Regions from separate parts of the Methylomonas sp. AM2-LC genome, predicted to be linked through region 1. Evidence: predicted binding sites of a transcription regulator. Region 1 holds the regulator's gene; the other holds the start of a gene.

Region 1 (9,407 bases):
AAAAGTCACTAGGAATGAGGCTAACAACGAATTGCGTGGATAAAATTAAAGTGATGGCAAAAAAGGTAACACCTGCATTCCTATGAACCTGATGGGGTCTCGGGCTCTTAGAAGCCGTGGAACTGATGAGGTAGGAATGTGCGGATTCCATCAGGGCTAGAGGATAATGGTTCCTCAGCAATTAAAGGCCGGATATATGGAAGCAATATTCTTTTTGTCACGAGTGAAATTTTTCTTGCAATACGGGGTAGACCATATATGACCCCGTGTGTTTTTCTTTCCGTGTGTTTTTTATTCTGAGTATTTGTTCGAGTCAAGCTTAAAAAATATAGGTTAACCCCAATCTCACTAAGCTAATAAAACCGACAATCGACAAGATGAAAAAGATAGTTTTTCGAGTCTCACTTTGTGGCATGTTTGATGGTGGGCAATTGCCAATCTTGGTTTCGATATGAAATGATAATGAATAATCAGAAGCTCGATTGATTAGAGTTGATACAACTAATGGAGGCCAATTCTTATCGCTAAAATTGGAGTTTTCAGCAGTAAGAGCCTGCAGTTGTTCCCCAAGCATCCGTATCTCTGTCACTGATCCTATGACCATATGTCCACTTTCTTTACCCTTAAATTGATGAGGTGCATAATCACTCAAAACCAATGCTATAACATATTGAAAAATTCAGAAGATTGTATAACAATTAATTCTTTATTAGAATCTAAGCTAATTCAAACTCAAAAATAAATAATTGACACGCCACCATCTACTCTAATAATATTCACCCCATGCATATTAATCTCACTCTTTATAAAAACCTACTATGGCGACTGGCTTATCCTGTTGCTGCGGTGTTGCTGTTTTTATAATTTTCTGAAGCAAACCGCGGGCTTTCCGCGTTTGCTTTGTTACTCGCATAAGGCTCGCACTAACCATGGAGCCTTATGCCACATAAAACCCACCCAATCGCTACCCAACCTAAAACCCTATTGGGGTTTACCTTAGCCACTCTCGCGGCAATTGGTTTCTCCACCAAAGCTATTCTAGTAAAACTGGCCTATCATTATCCGGTTGATGCGGTGACGCTGCTGGCGTTACGCATGTTGTTTTCCGCACCCTTTTTTTTACTGATAGCCTTGCGCCATGCCCACAGCAATCAGCAAACACCTTTAAATAGAAAGGATTATCTGGCTTTATTGGTGCTGGGATTCTCTGGTTATTATTTATCCAGTCTGTTTGATTTTATTGGCTTGCAATACATTTCTGCTGGACTGGAACGTCTGATACTGTTTCTTTACCCCACGTTGGTCGTAATTTTGTCTGCGGTTTTTTTGCGCAAACCTTTTGGGCGTAAAGAATTGCTGGCTATGCTACTTAGTTATAGCGGTATCGGCGTGGTGGTGTTTGATCAGCTGCATATTCAGGCCGAACATTTATGGTTAGGTGCCGGCTTTGTGTTTGCCAGTACGCTAACTTATGCGTTTTACCTGATAGGTACTGGGGAGTTTGTGGTTAAAATTGGTGCTTCGCGTTTTACGGCTTATGCCATGCTTGTAGCATGTTTAGCAACTGTAGTGCAATTTTTGTGCACCCATCCTATACAGGCTTTAGATTTGCCGATGCAGGTTTATCAATACAGCGTAGTAATGGCCATTTTTTCTACCGTATTGCCGGTATTCATGCTGTCGGCAGCTATCCGCATGATAGGTTCCAGCCATACTTCGCTGATTGGTTCGCTGGGTCCAGTCTCCACCTTATTATTGGCGACCGTATTTCTGGGTGAAACTTTAACCAATTTGCAGATAGGTGGTGCAGTATTGGTAATGTTAGGGGTGTTCAGTTTAACTTTGCGGTAAAGCATACATTAAACAGTGAACTTATCGGGCGTATAAAAATCTATGTATTATGTGCAAAGGTGCAAATTTATTTTGAACATTCGTATTGAATTAATCACCGTATCACAGATAAATTATTAAAAATAAATACAATAGCATACACGAACTAACTAGCAGGAGAGTGTCATGAACAAGGCCTCATTATTGCATGAGCGTGCCGGTTTTATAGAGCAACTCCACCATGAGTTTCTCTACTTAAAAGGCTACGGAACCTATACCTATATCACCCCTAAAGATGCCAGTAATTTGTTCGACTCGTATTTGATTCATGAGAACAATATTAGCTCTGCCATTACACAACAACAAGCGCAAATCTGTTTTATACGCGGTTTTATAAAATCTTTATAAAAGCCTAGATTTGCACGTTGCCGTTTTCTAGCATCTCTTTGGCATGGGCCAAAGTATTTTCGGTAATAGTAATCCCACCTAGCATACGTGCTATTTCATTAACGCGCTCTTCATCACTTAAGCGTCTGACGGTAGATGAAGTGATAGACGCTTTTTGATTTTTAGCTACAAATAAATGCTGATTGGCCTGAGCCGCAACCTGAGGTAAATGCGTTACACACAACACTTGCCGATTTTTACTTAAGCTGCGCAATTTCTGACCAACAATTTCGGCAATTCCACCACCAATACCTGAGTCTACTTCGTCAAAAATCATAGTAGGGGTGGTTTTATCGGGACTGGTGGTCACTTGTATGGCCAGACTGATGCGCGACAATTCTCCGCCAGACGCCACCTTGCCCAGTGGCTTGGCAGGCAAACCAGGATTGGTAGTTACCAGAAAATCGATACCATCCTGACCGTTGCGCTGCGGCTCACTGTGGTAGGCAGGCGTTACATTAACTAAAAACTCGCCATGTGGCATGCCTAATTCCTTAATAGTGGCTGAAATGCGCTGTTGCAATTCTGCCGCCGCCTGTTGACGGCGCTGAGAAAGTTGTTGCGATAAGGCTTGATAATCGGCAAGGAATCGTTGACTATCTACACTCAAGCTCTCGATACGCTCACTACTGTGACTAAGATTGTTAAGTTCGGCAGCCAGTTGTGCTGCTAATTGCGGTAAGGCTTCAGGGGCGGTTTTGTGTTTGCGGCTCAGGCTTTGAATAACAGCAATCTGCTGTTCCAGATAGGCAAATTGCTGTGGGTCGGCTTGCTGGTTTTCCAGAAAGCGGCGTAATTGTTGAGCCGCTTCGCTGACCTGAATTTCCGCTTCAGTCAATAAACTGCTAATTTCAGTCAGTTCATGTGCATATTGGGATAGCTCTTGAATACCATGTAGGCAATGGCCCAACATTTCCGCCACTGAATGTTGATCGTTATCGTATAAAACATCCAATTGTTGCTGACCTACACTTAGAATTTTACCCAGATTTGCCAGTTTATGATGTTCATCGGCTATAGCCTGAAAATCGTATTCATCGAGATCCAGCTGCTGTAGTTCTTCCAATTGATAGCGTAATAATTCTTCGCGTTCGGTTTGCTCGCTACTGGTTTTAATTAAGTGCTGTAATTCTTTATGCGCCTGTTTCCAATTTTGATAACTGCTGTTAAGTTGCTCCAATAGGGTTTGATTATTGGCAAAATCATCCAGTAACCGCCGTTGCTCTTCGTTATCTTGCAAGGTTAAATGCGCATGCTGGCCGTGAATTTCCACCAGTAAGCGGCTAAGTTCTTGCAAGGTCTGTAAATTAACCGGACGATTGTTGATATAAGCTTTAGAGCGGCCATCATCGCTGATAGTACGACGAATCAAACATTGCTGATCATCATCTAGCTCTTTATCTAACAGCCATTGTAGAGCTTGCGGCGCATCTGCCAACTCAAATTCAATATTCACTTCCGCACGCTTACAATTGGGGCGCACATAGCCCGAATCGGCACGGTCTCCCAACGCTAAACCGAGTGCGGTTAATAAAATAGATTTACCTGCCCCCGTTTCGCCGGTCAGCACCGACATGCCCTGCTCGAGGTTAAGGTCCAAAGCATCAACTACCGCTAAATCTATTATATTAAGGTTTGCCAGCATCGTATTAGACGGGGTAACCGCCGCTCCAATTTAGTTTACTTCTTAGAATGTGAAAAAAGTCGTGATCTTCAGGATGTAAAATTCTAATCGGTTTTTCAGCTGTTTTAATGACAATTTTGTCACCGATGTGTACATCTGGTATTTCCATATTATCGCAGGTGACCAAAGCATTGATCTGCCGGGTCTGACTAAAGCGAATTTCAATTTCCACACGGTCATCCACCACGATAGGCCGGTTGGAAAGTGTATGCGGATTAAGAGGCACCAGCACCAATGCATGTAAGGCGGGATGTAATATTGGTCCGCCTGCCGAAAGAGAATAAGCGGTGGAACCGGTTGGCGTTGCCACGATTAAGCCATCGGAGCGCTGCGTATTTAAATAAACACCATCAATAGTCGTAACAATTTCTATCATACTGGGTGTTACCCAGCGATGTACCACCACCTCATTCACTGCTGTTTGCCGATGGATAATATTACCATCGCGGATAATCATAGCTTGCAACAAGCGGCGTTGTTCGGTTTTAAACTTACCGAGTAATATTTGCTCTAGATGTTTGAGTAGTTGTTCTGGTGAAATATCGGTTAAAAATCCAACTCTACCTAAATTCACCCCCAGCAAGGGTATCTCAACATCCGCTACTGCCCGTGCGGCAGTTAAAAACGTGCCATCTCCACCTACCGCGATTATTAAATCACAGTGTTTGGGTAATTGCTCTATGTCCAGATTTGTAACAGATGTCTCTTTGAGTAAAACGGCACTTTCAGTATCAACCAGTACCTGATGGCCCCGGCTTAGCAAATACCGATAGAGTTGACTAAGGGTTGGAGCTATGACGGGGTCACCGAATTTTCCGATGATGCCAATACGCGGGAAAGTGGTGAGCATATTTGTGCTGGATTAAAAGGTTGGTGCGATTATACAAAGAAATAGTGGTTTAGCGAGGATAAAACAACAAAGCCGGGATAACTTTAATTTTAACAAAATTATAAAGGAACGCTCAAAACTTGTTTTACTAAAGCCTAATGGTAATTTTGCCAGTCAAAAACACTTAACGAAACACCTGAATTCACATTACTTTTAAAAAATACGTATTTTTTCTAATTTGTGATTTCTATCTTATTGACAATAATTTAACTTACTGATAGCTTTCTCTGGCACTCTTGTATTTAGAGTGCTAATTGCCATAATCGGGTGTCAGTGTGATAAAAAATCAGGATTTAAACGAGCGATCGCTGTATCTATTAAAAACTTTAGTTGAACGTTATATTCAGGATGGTCAGCCAGTAGGCTCCAGGCTGTTATCTAAAGATCCGCAATTAAAATTAAGTCCGGCCAGTATTCGCAATGTTATGGCGGATCTGGAAGATATGGGCTTGATACATTCACCCCACACTTCCGCAGGCCGCGTACCTACCGTGAGTGGTTATCGGTTGTTTGTTGATAATTTATTGACGGTTAAACCACTGGCAACCAATGAACTGAACCAATTGCAAACCAGCCTGGGTGTGGACGCCGAAAACATGAGTGATGTAGTTGGCAAGGCTTCCAAATTATTATCCGATGTCACGCAAATGGCTGGTGTAGTGACCTTGCCAAGGCGTGAATCGGTGGTGTTAAGGCAGATAGAGTTTCTACCAATGTCCAGCACCCGAGTATTGGTGATTTTTGTTACCGAAGGGGATGAAGTTCACAATAAAATTATCCATACCAGCAAATTATTTAGTGCCGCAGAATTACAACAGGCAGCGAATTACCTTAACTCGGTTTACGTAGGCCATAGTTTGTCCAAAATACGCGAGATGGTATTAAAGGATTTAGACAATGATCGGCACTTGGTTAATCAGGGCATGATAGATGCCGTGAACATGGCACAATTAACATTTGCCCAACAACCCAAAGATGATTATGTATTGAGTGGCGAAACCAATCTGATGGGCTTTTCAGAATTAGCCGACATGGATTGTCTCAAGCAGCTATTTGAAGCATTCAATCACAAACGCGGTGTTATTCATTTATTGGATCAGTGTCTGGCAGCCGAAGGTGTACAGATCTTTATCGGTGAAGAGTCTGGCTATCGTGCTTTTGACCATTGCAGTCTGGTCACTGCCTCTTATTCAGTAAATGAGCAAGTGGTGGGGGTACTTGGAGTGATAGGTCCAACCCGCATGAATTACCAAAAAGTGATTCCTTTTGTCGATGTCACGGCAAAATTATTGGGTGCGGCCTTGAATCCCAAATAAAAGCCCCTACCTTAAGGCCAAGCTAAAATTTAGAACTACGGAGTTAATTATAATGAGTCATCAACAATCAAGCCACGAATCGAAGCCGGATAGCGAATTAATTGCCGAGGTTCTTGATCAAACCAATACCGCATTTGAAGAACAAGAAGCCGCTGCAAGCCCTGCGGAAAATCAGGAATTGAGTGTAGAAGCACTGAAAATTGAATTGACCCTGGCACAACAACAAGCCAGTGGCAATCTGGACAAGGCCTTGCGCGTTCAGGCAGACATGGAAAACCTGAAAAAACGAGTGCAAAAAGATTTAGATGATGAACGCAAATACGGTTTAACTAAATTTGCCAAAGAATTATTAAGTGTCATGGATAGCCTTGAATTGGGTTTACGTGCTATTAACAGTGACCACCCAGAAGTGCTTAAACTGCGTGAAGGCAGCGAATTGACATTGAAACAGTTTGAGTCGGCATTTGCCAAATTTAACATAGAAGCCATTGACCCTGTCGGTGAGGTTTTTAATCCAGAATTACATCAAGCCATGGTTATGCAGCCCAGTTCGACTGTTGATCCTGGCAAAGTGATCACCGTATTCCAAAAGGGCTATGTAATTAATGGTCGCTTATTGCGCCCAGCCTTGGTGGTGGTAGCTAAAGCTGAAGACAAACCAACGGATAGTGCAAAAATTGATGAGCAGGCTTGAAAATTAAACTATCAACCACATATCTGTAACAACTCTTAATAATCACAAATTTAACAAATTCAAGTCTGGAGACATCAATGGCTAAAATGATCGGAATTGACCTCGGAACAACAAACTCCTGCGTAGCAGTCCTGGAAAACGGTGTAGCACGTGTTATCGAAAATAGTGAAGGCGCCAGAACGACACCGTCGATCATAGCCTTTACCGGCGATAACGAAGTGCTGGTTGGTCAGTCTGCAAAACGTCAGGCAGTTACCAATCCTGAAAATACCTTGTTTGCTATTAAACGTTTGATTGGTCGTCGCTTCAAAGAAGAGGCTGTACAAAAAGACATTAAAATGGTTCCCTATAAAATTATGGAAGCCAATAATGGTGACGCTTGGGTAGAATGCCACGGTAAAAAAATGGCACCACCTGAAGTGTCTTCACGCGTTTTGATGAAGCTGAAAAAAGATGCTGAAGCGTTTTTGGGCGAAGAAGTCACTGAAGCAGTGATCACTGTACCAGCTTACTTTAATGACTCACAACGTCAGGCTACCAAAGATGCTGGCCGTATTGCAGGTTTGGATGTCAAACGCATCATCAACGAACCTACCGCTGCTGCACTGGCTTTTGGTATGGACAAACCCAAGGGCGATACCACTATTGCCGTTTACGATCTGGGCGGCGGTACATTTGATATTTCCATTATCGAAATTGCTGAAATTGAAGGCGAACACCAATTTGAAGTATTAGCGACTAACGGCGATACCTTTTTGGGCGGCGAAGACTTTGACTTACGTATTATTGACTTTTTAGCGGGTGAATTTAAACGCGACTCAGGTATTGATTTACATAACGATCCTTTAGCATTACAACGTTTAAAAGAAGCGGCAGAGAAAGCTAAAATCGAATTATCCTCTTCTGAGCAAACTGATATTAATTTGCCTTATATTACGGCAGATGCCAGCGGCCCAAAACATTTGAATGTTAAATTAAGCCGTGCCAAACTGGAATCTCTGGTTGATGAATTGATTGAAAGAACCAAAGGTCCTTGTCTGCAAGCGATTAAAGACGCCGGTATTTCATCTTCTGCAATTAACGATGTTATTTTAGTCGGCGGTCAAAGCCGTATGCCTAAAGTACAAGCTTTCGTTAAAAGCCTGTTTGGCAAAGAGCCTCGTAAAGATGTTAATCCAGACGAAGCAGTGGCTTTGGGTGCAGCCATTCAGGCTGGCGTATTGGGTGGTGATGTTAAAGATGTGTTGTTGCTGGACGTTTCACCTCTGTCCCTGGGTATCGAAACCATGGGCGGCGTAATGACTAAACTGATCGAAAAAAACACCACTATACCTACCAACGCCGCACAAGTATTTTCAACTGCGGAAGACAACCAAACCGCTGTAACTATTCATGTGCTGCAAGGTGAGCGTGAAGTTGCTTCTGGAAACAAATCGCTGGGTCGTTTCGATTTGCAGGATATTCCACCTGCACCACGTGGCATTCCACAAATTGAAGTATCTTTTGATATTGATGCTAATGGTATTTTGAATGTATCGGCTAAAGATAAAGCCACAGGCAAAAAACAGTCTATTGTAATTAAGGCTTCTAGCGGCTTATCGGATGACGAAGTTGAACGCATGATTAAAGACGCTGAAGCACATGCGGACGAAGACCGCAAAATTGCTGCTCTTGTTACAACACGTAACACTGCAGAAGGCATGATTCATGCTACCGAAAAATCACTAAAAGATTTAGGTGATCAGGTATCAGGCGAAGAGCGTGCCGCTATCGAATCAGCCATTAAAGATTTGCAAGCTGTGGTAAAAAGCGATGACAAAGAGGCTATTGAAGCCAAAACCCATGTATTAACTGAATTATCAGGTAAACTAGCGGAACGTGTCTATGCTCAAAAAGATGGCGCAGGCGCAGGTGATGCAGCTGCTCATGCGGGTGGCAGCTCGTCTGAGCATGCAACAGCAGAGCATGATCACAATGTGGTTGACGCTGAATTTGAAGAAGTTAAAGACGACAAAAAATAATGTCATTCGTATTCTACCCTTACCGATAGTGGACAGGGCCAGGATGAGCAGTGTATAACTGCTCATCATTTTCTTAATTTTATTTATTAAGTAACCGTTGGTTAGCGCCAACGGTTTTCTACGTTATGGCAAAAGAAGATTTTTATAAACTGTTAGAAGTCGATAAAACCGCAAGCGACGCCGAGATCAAGAAAAGTTATCGGCGTATGGCTATGAAGTTTCACCCCGATAGAAACAACGACAACCCTGATGAAGCCGAAAAGAAATTTAAGCAAATCAAGGAAGCATACGAGATTTTATCCGATCCTAAAAAACGTGCCGCTTATGATCAGTTTGGTCATGCGGGTGTTGATCAATCCATGGGTGGTGGACGCGGCGGCCCTGGCGACGCAGGTTTTGGCGATATTTTTAGCGAAATGTTTGGCGATTTTTTCGGCGGTGCTGCGGGTGGACGCCAGCAGCGTAGCAGCGTGCAGCGCGGCGCGGACTTACGCTATAACCTAGAATTAACGCTGGAAGAAGCGGT
Region 2 (9,407 bases), 1.1 Mb from region 1:
GCCTGCAAGCCGCAGGCTTCAGCAACAAACATATCCAGTAAATGCGCACTATTGACTTTAATAAACCAATTATGTCCTGATGCCTGAAGTTGGTAGGCACTGTTAATATCCCCACCGCCAATACTGCTTAAACGCGCCTGTTGCAAAGTCTGTCCGGTCTCTTGTTCCAGATGCTTGAGCAGCTTTTGCAAATCCAGCATGGCGCTTTACCTTATTTAACCCAGCTATCGCGTAATGTGACGGTACGATTAAATACCGGTTTCTCAGGCGTACTATCTTCAGAATCTACACAAAAATAGCCAGTACGTTCGAATTGATAACGAGTATCAGGTGTAGCTGTGGCTAAAGAAGCTTCCAGGCGGCAATCAGACAGTATTTCCAGAGAGTTGGGATTCAATCCGTCCAGAAAGTTATCCAGTGTATCTGGATTAGGATGGCTGAATAAACGATCATATAAGCGTAATTCAGCCGTAAACGAATGCGCAGCCGATACCCAGTGAATAACACCTTTTACCTTGCGTCCTTCTGGATTTTTGCCCAGTGTAGCCGGATCGTAACTACAGTGCAGGGCAATGACATTGCCTTCTGCATCTTTAATCACTTCGTCACACTTGATCACGTAAGAGCCGCGTAAACGCACTTCGCTACCCGTGGTTAAGCGTTTAAAATCTTTGGGTGGGTTTTCCGCAAAATCATCCTGTTCTATAAAAATAGTGTTGGAGAATGTTACTTCACGGCTGCCCAGTTCCGGTTTTTGTGGGTGGTTGGCAATTTGGTAGGTTTCAGTTTTATCGGTCTCCCAATTGCTGATAACTACACGCAATGGTTTTAAAACTGCCATTGCTCTGGGGGCGTGTTCGTTAAGATTTTCGCGGATACAGTTTTCCAGTACCCCCATTTCAATCCATGAGTCTTTTTTGGTGACGCCGATGCGTTCGCAGAAATTACGAATCGCCTCTGGAGTAAAACCAGCCCGACGCAAACCTGAGATAGTTGGCATGCGGGGATCGCTCCAACCGTTGACGTGTTTTTCTGTTACCAATTGTAGTAATTTGCGTTTGCTGACTATGGTGTATTCCAGTTGCAGTCGTGCAAATTCAATTTGTTGTGGATGACAGGGGGTTTGCAATTTATCCAGTACCCAATCGTATAAAGGTCTGTGATCTTCAAATTCCAGCGTACAAATGGAATGGGTTATGCCTTCCAAGGCATCGGAAATACAATGCGTGTAATCGTACATCGGATACAGACACCAATCATTACCGGTACGTTGGTGATGAACTCGGCGGATACGATAGATAGTAGGGTCGCGCATATTGACATTGGGAGAAGTCATGTCGATTTTGGCGCGTAATACGTAAGCGCCATCCGCAAACTCACCTGCGCGCATGCGGGTAAATAAATCCAGATTTTCGGCAATTGAACGTTGCCTGTCAGGGCTTTCTTTGCCTGGTTCGGTTAAGGTGCCGCGATCTGCACGGATTTGTTCCGGGCTAGAGCTATCTACATAGGCATCGCCTTGTTTAATCAGCTGGATGGCATAATCATATAATTGTTCGAAATAATCAGAGGCATGATATTTAGCCGCCCAAGTAAAACCCAGCCATAGCACATCGCGTTCTATGGATTCCATATACTCGATGCTTTCCTTTTCTGGGTTGGTATCGTCAAAACGTAAATTACAGGTACCCTGATTTTCAATGGCTAGTGTAAAGTTAAGGCAAATTGATTTTGCGTGTCCAATATGCAGATAACCATTGGGTTCTGGCGGAAAGCGGGTGGCCACTTTGCCCTGATTTTTGTGGTTTGCCAGATCAGTAGCAATAATATGGCGAATAAAATTCGATGGTGCTGAGCTATCGGTTGCTGACATGATGATGTGAGTCGCTTTGAGTTTAGGAGATTCTATTTATTATAGAGGTCATTTTAACGACTTTAAGCCTTTTTCGTAAAGGTAGTCATCGTAGTGTCGTGTAATTCCTACTAAAAATTAATCGTCGTTAAAGTGATTACAGACTGTTAATGATAGGTTGATGATGAAAAAGGTTGTTCTTCCTAAGCTTGTTGCGGATAGACAGTCTTTTTCGCGCAAGAAATTAAGAAACGATTAATAATTTGATGTAGCACACAGTTTGCAAAAAATGAACTTTTAAAATTATTAGCACTCTTGTCAGGTGAGTGCTAAAATTCTAACAACTTAAAAATTCTTTGCTTATACGGGGTGTTTATGAATAACAATTTGGCTTTACCGATCAATTTATCGGTCGGGACTTTTGATGCTTATTTAAACCTCATTGCTCAAATACCGCAATTAACGGTAGAAAAAGAGCAAGAGCTGGCTATCCGTTATCGTGACGAAGGCGATATCAATGCCGCTCGCGAACTGGTGATGTCCAATTTGCGTTTTGTTGCACATGTTGCCAGAGGCTATGCCGGATACGGTTTACCTTTGGCTGACATTGTTCAAGAGGGCAATATTGGTTTGATGAAAGCCGTAAAACGTTTCGACCCAGATTTAGGTATTCGCTTGGTGTCTTTTGCTGTGCATTGGATTAAAGCTGAAATACACGAGTTTGTGATTAAAAACTGGCGTATTGTTAAAGTGGCTACCACTAAGGCACAACGCAAGCTGTTTTTTAATCTGCGTAAAATGAAAAAAGACTTAACTCATTTGTCTCAAGATGATGCGGAAGCCATTGCTGAAAACCTGAACGTCGATATTAAAACCGTTTACGAAATGGAAATGCGTTTGGATGGTCAAGATGTTGGCTTAGAGCCAGCTCATGATGACAATGGCGATGAGCATAGTATTGCCCCCATTGCCTATCTGGAACAGCACGGTGCCGATCCTGCTGTTTTGTTGGAAAAATCTGATTGGGAAGAGAGTAAGGAAGAAAAATTAATGCTGGCTATGGCTAATCTGGACGACAGAAGTCGCGATATTTTGGCTAGCCGCTGGTTAAATGAAGAAAAAGCCACCTTGCACGATCTGGCCGAGCGCTATAAGGTATCCGCAGAGCGTATCAGACAGCTTGAACAGAATGCCATGAAAAAACTGAAAAACGCAGTAGTGCTGGAAGCTTAAAAAAACATTTTGCATAGTTAAAAAAAAGAGTATAATGCCGTTTTTCTTTGCCGGGGTGGTGAAACTGGTAGACGCGCCGGATTCAAAATCCGGTTCCGAAAGGAGTGTCGGTTCGATTCCGACCCTCGGTACCAAAGAAAAGCTTTAAGAAGTCCAAGAACATATTAAAACCCGCAAGTCATTAGGCTTAGCGGGTTTTTTATTGCCTTTTTTCGTCCAATGATGTGTGCCAAGGTGCGTTGACATCCGCAAAAACTGGGGGTATAAAACGGGGTATATTTAAAAAACACCCCCAAAAACACCAAATATACCCCCAGGAGATACCCCCAATGGCGCTATCTGATACCACCATCAAAGCATCTAAGCCCAATCCTAATAAGGCTTTAAAGTTAGCCGATGATAAACGTTAACGATCAGGCAGTAAGTAAGGAAAATGGCGCAATGTCCTATAGAGTTGGAACCTATTCCAAAAGGTGAAAATCATGCTGAATTAGTCAAGCAATATGCAGACTTGTTTATTAGCATATTCTAATTGATAGAATTTCACTTATGAATCCGAAAAAAACACCGGCATGCGCGTCTTATTGACCATTTGAGATTGCCTGTTTGATTATTGGGGCGACTGAACCAGGGGTAATACCTCGATCTTTGCAGTATTTTGATTGCAACCATACAGAGAGCTGCTTTTGTCCCTTGCTGGCATTGCACCCGCAACAACAAAGAACAATATTTTCTCTAGTGATAATTTTTGCATCGTTAATGATGTGCTCCCAGCTAGCTGCTGACCTCCTGGATACTTTGGCAGGCGTAAAATCAAGCCCACAATAAACACAAACCTTGTCTCTTTTCCTAACTTCCGTCTCTAGCCAAACTGGAATGTTCCAAATATTCGCCATTTTCGATACTACCCATTTGCGTATAATGTTCAAATAACCGATTGACAAAGGTTGCATAGCGGACCAACAGACCTTTATGCATTTAATTTTACATATCAAACTGCAAGAACGGAAAATTAATGGAATTACCGAAGTTTAATGAAACCTTTCTACCAATTTTGGAAGTGCTTAAAGATGGTGAAATCATAAAGGGTCGTGATTTGGTTCGGCTTGTAGTGGATCGTTTTTATTCTAACTTACCACAGGAACTGCTGGAGGTGATTACCAAAAGTGGGGATCGTTTAATCGAAAATCGAATTAATTGGGGAAAGTCCTATCTGAAGAAAGGCGGGTTAGTTCACTATCCACAACGAGGCTACGTTCAGATTACCGAGAAGGGGAAATCTACCAAGTCAGAAAATGTATCTATCAATGACATTCAATCGAATGTCATTACTTTTTATGAACCAGAAAGTAAGTCTGCATCAGATCAAACAATCGTAGTAAACGCAAGTCCACAGGATTTAATTGATTCTGGGTTTGAGAAGATCGAGCGAGAAGTAAAAGATGAGCTACTTTCAAAGCTTAAAGAGGTTGATCCGTATGCGTTTGAAAAGATAATTTTGATTTTGCTTAAAAAAATGGGGTATGGCGACTTTATAGAAACAGCCAAGTCCGGTGATGGCGGGATTGATGGCATTATTAACGAAGATCAGCTTGGGCTTGACAAAATATATATTCAAGCCAAGCGGTATAGCGAAAATAAAGTCCGTGAAACTGATATACGCAATTTTATCGGAGCTATGAGTGGCGATACCCGGAAAGGTATCTTTGTGACTACTTCAACTTTTGATGAAAAGGCAAAAGCAAAAGCCAGAGATGCACATCACAAAATAATCTTAGTGGATGGTTCTAAGCTTGTTGATCTGATGCATAAGTACAATGTTGGTGTGCAGACTAAAAGCTATTACGAAGTAAAAATTATCGATAATGATTTTTTTGACCCGGAGGAAATTTAGCCTAACACTGTTCTAGACGACCTGCGCGAAAAGCGGTGCAACGTAAGCATTTACAATGCACTAAGATAGCGTTAGAGATGGCTATTAAACGAATTGGTATTGATTTAGGCTACGATTTTCAGAACAGCAGTATCACAATGCATTACTTGGGAAATAAATTGGATAACTCAAATTGTATTTTATTTGGATTTTAAACTACGTGTAGTTATGTAAGTGTGATAGCGTACAGATCTTAAGTAATAAGTCTGGTATTTTAAATACAGTTTAGTGAAAATCACTTTACTACCAAGAATGGAAATGAACGGGTAGTTTGTTAGTGTTAAATCTGTTTTTGTTTAATGATGACGATTTAATAGCGAACTAGGTAAATGTCACTTGGTTACTCCCGTGATACTTGAAAAACGTCGAACTTTAATAGGATGTTATCCATGCTTAATAATGAATAACTAATGTAAAGAAATACAGTTAACGTTTTTCAAGTAACATAGTAGTCGCTTTTAGAAGCCCTCATCATTTGCATTCCCCCTTTATCTTATCAACAATTATCTGGGGATAATTTATGAAACCAAAATATTATTTAGTGGCGTTGCTTTTATCTATTTTATCAATGGGTGCTTTTGCCGCGGGTAGCCCTTTGAACGAAAATTTTACTAATTTGATTGCGTTGTCAAATAACGCAGTTGAGGCAGGTAAGCAAGGTGATACCCAAGCATTCATCGAAAAAGCCAATTCAACTCTTGTGGCATTAAAAGTTCAAGACGAGAAAGGAAGCTCAATCCGTCTACAACGAGCTAGCAACAAAATTAAAGTGGCTTTAAAGGCAGCTAAAGCAGGTGATCTGCAAGAAGGAATAGACGAAATGCAACAAGGAATAGTGATAATGGAAATAGCAAAATAATCTTGATGTTTATCAGTAGTAGGTTATTGATACAGAAAGAATATAAGCCTATTTTTAACGTTTTTTACTTGACGCATATGGTTGCAAATATATAAATGATTGAGCAATAAGTGATAGCTGAGATATAGGCTCAACCAATTGACACAGCTGATGCTGTTGGAATCGATTACTTAGCGACTCCAGTTGAAACATTGAAAATGGCGCTTATCGAGCAATTCAAGCCCGAAGTTATGGAGGATTGTTCAAAATAGTGTTTATTCGTGGTATTAACTATGCACTTTTCCAACAGCAGCTCCATATTCATTAACTGCCAGAAGAAAATTTCTTTGGTCCTGATTAGCTCATCAAAAGGGTTTTGATTGGGATGAAATCATGCGGGATTGGTGATCGTTATAAGACGCGGTTATCTCCGCATCTGCAATAACCAACAGACTTGTTGTGTGATCAATGAGTTCTCTCTGTTCGGGCAGCGCCCGCAGATTAATAGCAGTATCCTGCATATACTATAGATATTCAAATAGAGAGCTGTCGCCAAGACAGAATGTTTTTTCAGCGAATACCTCAGCAAGATTGGGCGGCATTCCCATATAATGACCTAAAAAAGACAATAAGCTCTAAATATCACATATAGTCAGTTATAAAAATAATGCTACTCAATTTTTCTTTTAACGAAACCCTAATCGTTGCCTTAATATTTGTTTGGGCTGGCTTTGTGCGAACTGGTCTTGGCTTTGGTGGTGCAGCATTAGGTTTGCCATTGATGCTATTTATCCATAATGACCCGCGGTTATGGTTGCCTATCATCAGCACCCATTTATTGTTTTTTTCTGGTTTAACCTTGCTAACCCGTTTGAATAACGTTGATTGGCACTATTTGCGAAAATCGTCAATTTTCATATTTCCACCCGCTATTATTGGGGTGTTTGGTTTGGTTAATTTGCCTATATTTTGGTTAAATGTGTTTATCTATGCAGTTACTTTGTTTTATGGATTGGTTTGGTTGTTCAATAAAGCAATAGAAAGTCGTCAGAATTGGGTTGATAAATTGCTATTGGTTTTAGGCGGTTATGTGGCCGGAACATCGTTGACGGGGGCTCCATTGATGGTAGCCGTGTATATGCGCCATGTTAGTAAGGAGAAATTGCGCGATACATTGTTTGTCTTATGGTTTGTACTGGTCAGTATCAAAATGACAACGTTCATTGTCTTATCGGTTGATTTGCATTTTTTAGAAGCATTGATGCTGATACCGATTGCCGCTATTGGACATGTGCTGGGGTTAAAAGCACATAATAAGATTACCCAAAATGAATTGTTATTTAAACGCTGGGTGGGTGGCGGTTTGGTAATCGTTTCTAGTTTTGGCTTATGGGGAGTACTGACTTAGCATAACTCGGTACTACCAGCATAACGGTTTTTTAATGTGCTTCTCATTGTATCCAGAGGAGCAAGAATTTTTAACTTAGTTAACAAACAACGCCAATGTCTAGAAAAATTAGCGTTGTTTGCTGAGTTATGTTGATTTTTAGTGATGCAAATAGTCCGATTATTGTTTATCGACCGTAAATTTTATCAAATACACCATCATCACTGAAATGTTTGGTTTGCACCTCAGTCCAGCCGCCTAATTGGGCAATGGTGGTCAATTCTATGGCTGGAAACTGTTTAGTATATTTAGCCGCTATTTCTTTATCAATAGGACGATAAAAGTTTTTAGCAATAATTTCCTGACCTTCTTTGCTATATAAATACTTTAAATATTCGGTAGCAACTTCAGTGGTTCCATGCTTACGAGCTACATCTTCTACCACTGCTACCGGTGGCTCGGCTAGGATGCTGAAACTGGGAGTAATGACTTCATATTTGTCGGCACCAAAATCTTTAAGCACTAAATAGGCATCGTTTTCCCATGTGATTAACACATCGCCGATACCGCGTTCAGCAAATGTGGTCGTTGAGCCACGAGCCCCCGTATCCAGCACCGAAGTATTTTTAAACAGTTTGGTCAAAAATGCTTTAGCAGCATCTTCACTATTGTTGTTATTCTTCAGAGCGTAAGCCCAGGCAGCTAAATAGTTCCAACGCGCACCGCCTGATGTTTTTGGGTTAGGAGTTACTACGCCCACATCTGCCTTGATCAAGTCGCTCCAATCTTTAATGTTTTTCGGGTTGCCTTTGCGTACCAGAAACACAATGGTAGAAGTGTAAGGCGTACTGTTATTCGGTAATTGGCTTTGCCAGTTTTCTGGAATTAATTTTGCTCTACTGTAAAGCTGATCGATATCATACGCTAGAGCCAGTGTCACTACATCGGCTTCCAAACCATCTATTACCGCCCTTGCTTGCTTGCCACTGCCGCCATGGGATTGGTTGAAAGTAACAGTATCTCCTGTTTTAGTTTTCCAGTATTTGGCAAATACTTCATTATATTCTTTATATAACTCGCGGGTTGGATCGTAAGATACGTTAAGCAAATTAATATCTGCTGCTAAAGTTTGCGTCATTGCCGAAAATCCTAGCAAGGTTGCAACCAAAAGTGTGAGTATGTTTTTTTTCATGAAAATCTCTTAAGTTAAAAAAATGTTTATATTTGTTTAGTTGTGTAATTCGCGTTTCTATGGAATCTATTGTTTAACTGACAACTAAAAAGAGCGTAATCAAAAATAGATTGCATGCTTAAAATGACAATTGGAATCGAGTAGCAAATACGCGTTCTGTGGGACGATTTGCAATAGCGTATTTAGTGTTAACACCAGTGCCGCTGAGAATCGAACCAGCACCACCTAAATAATTGGTTTCTTCGTAATCAGCCCGAATTAAAGCATTTCGATTCAGGAACCAGTTAAAGCCTATTGTCCAGGATGCTGCATCTCTGGCACCTCTAGTTGGATCAATAAATTTAAAAGTGGTGGTATCCACATTCAACTCACTATAGCGTCCGGCAATTTGTAACGCACCCCAATTTCCAGCTAACGGATCGAATGGCTTAAATGGCTTAACGCTTTGAAAAGTATTGTCTTCACCTGTTAACACATAAGATGCTTGCACTTGCCAAGCCGAGTTACTTTGCGATATTTGGGTTAATTTACTGTTGTAATTACCCGTTAATTGCTGATTGGAAACAACATACTCACCTTGCAAGCCAAACGGTCCGTTATACCAATAAGCCTGAGGATAAATACGCGTGTGTATACCTTCAGCAATAGGTGCAGTTGCTCCCGCTCTATTTTGTGAATAATCAAGAAAGGTTGACTGTCCCAAAGCACTCACCAACTTATTCAGAGCCAGCTGATTAGGATGCGACCAGCTGCCTGCTACCCCTAACCCCAAACCTTCCAACCAAGCTATCCCAGCATGTTGAAACGGATGTGCCCAAATGCGGCCATCAAACTCTTTATCATCAAAGGTAGCCGGAGCATTGTAGTTTGAGCTCCCGTTATCGCCAGAACCATTGAAAACGCCTAATTGATAGCTAATAAAGTTTTTAAAGTCAACAGGGCCACCATATTCGGTTTTATAACCGGGTTTTG

Evidence for each region. Region 1 encodes HrcA, which represses chaperone genes, less so after heat shock. Its sites were predicted from a motif close to TNTTAGCACTCNNNNNNNNNGAGTGCTAANA; they were not measured.
Region 2: a site for HrcA is predicted at 2,157-2,187, ahead of rpoH (RNA polymerase sigma factor RpoH). Genes of this name have one in related genera too.

Annotation. Positions count from the first base shown of each region.
Region 1 is NZ_CP157005.1:99,257-108,663, forward strand. Features, by position in the region: gene ABH008_RS00420 (hypothetical protein) at 320-652, opposite strand; gene ABH008_RS00425 (DMT family transporter) at 940-1,851, shown strand; gene ABH008_RS00430 (hypothetical protein) at 2,017-2,238, shown strand; gene recN (DNA repair protein RecN) at 2,243-3,922, opposite strand; gene ABH008_RS00440 (NAD(+) kinase) at 3,927-4,811, opposite strand; gene hrcA (heat-inducible transcriptional repressor HrcA) at 5,126-6,166, shown strand; gene grpE (nucleotide exchange factor GrpE) at 6,219-6,860, shown strand; gene dnaK (molecular chaperone DnaK) at 6,902-8,881, shown strand; gene dnaJ (molecular chaperone DnaJ) at 9,007-9,407, shown strand, end outside.
Region 2 is NZ_CP157005.1:3,965,084-3,974,490, reverse strand. Features, by position in the region: gene ABH008_RS17660 (fructosamine kinase family protein) at 1-200, opposite strand, end outside; gene ABH008_RS17655 (glutamine--tRNA ligase/YqeY domain fusion protein) at 212-1,873, opposite strand; gene rpoH (RNA polymerase sigma factor RpoH) at 2,228-3,085, shown strand; tRNA gene ABH008_RS17645 (tRNA-Leu) at 3,135-3,219, shown strand; gene ABH008_RS17640 (hypothetical protein) at 3,935-4,063, opposite strand; gene ABH008_RS17635 (restriction endonuclease) at 4,101-4,979, shown strand; gene ABH008_RS17630 (hypothetical protein) at 5,539-5,877, shown strand; gene ABH008_RS17625 (TSUP family transporter) at 6,524-7,264, shown strand; gene ABH008_RS17620 (sulfate ABC transporter substrate-binding protein) at 7,431-8,435, opposite strand; gene ABH008_RS17615 (porin) at 8,554-9,407, opposite strand, start outside.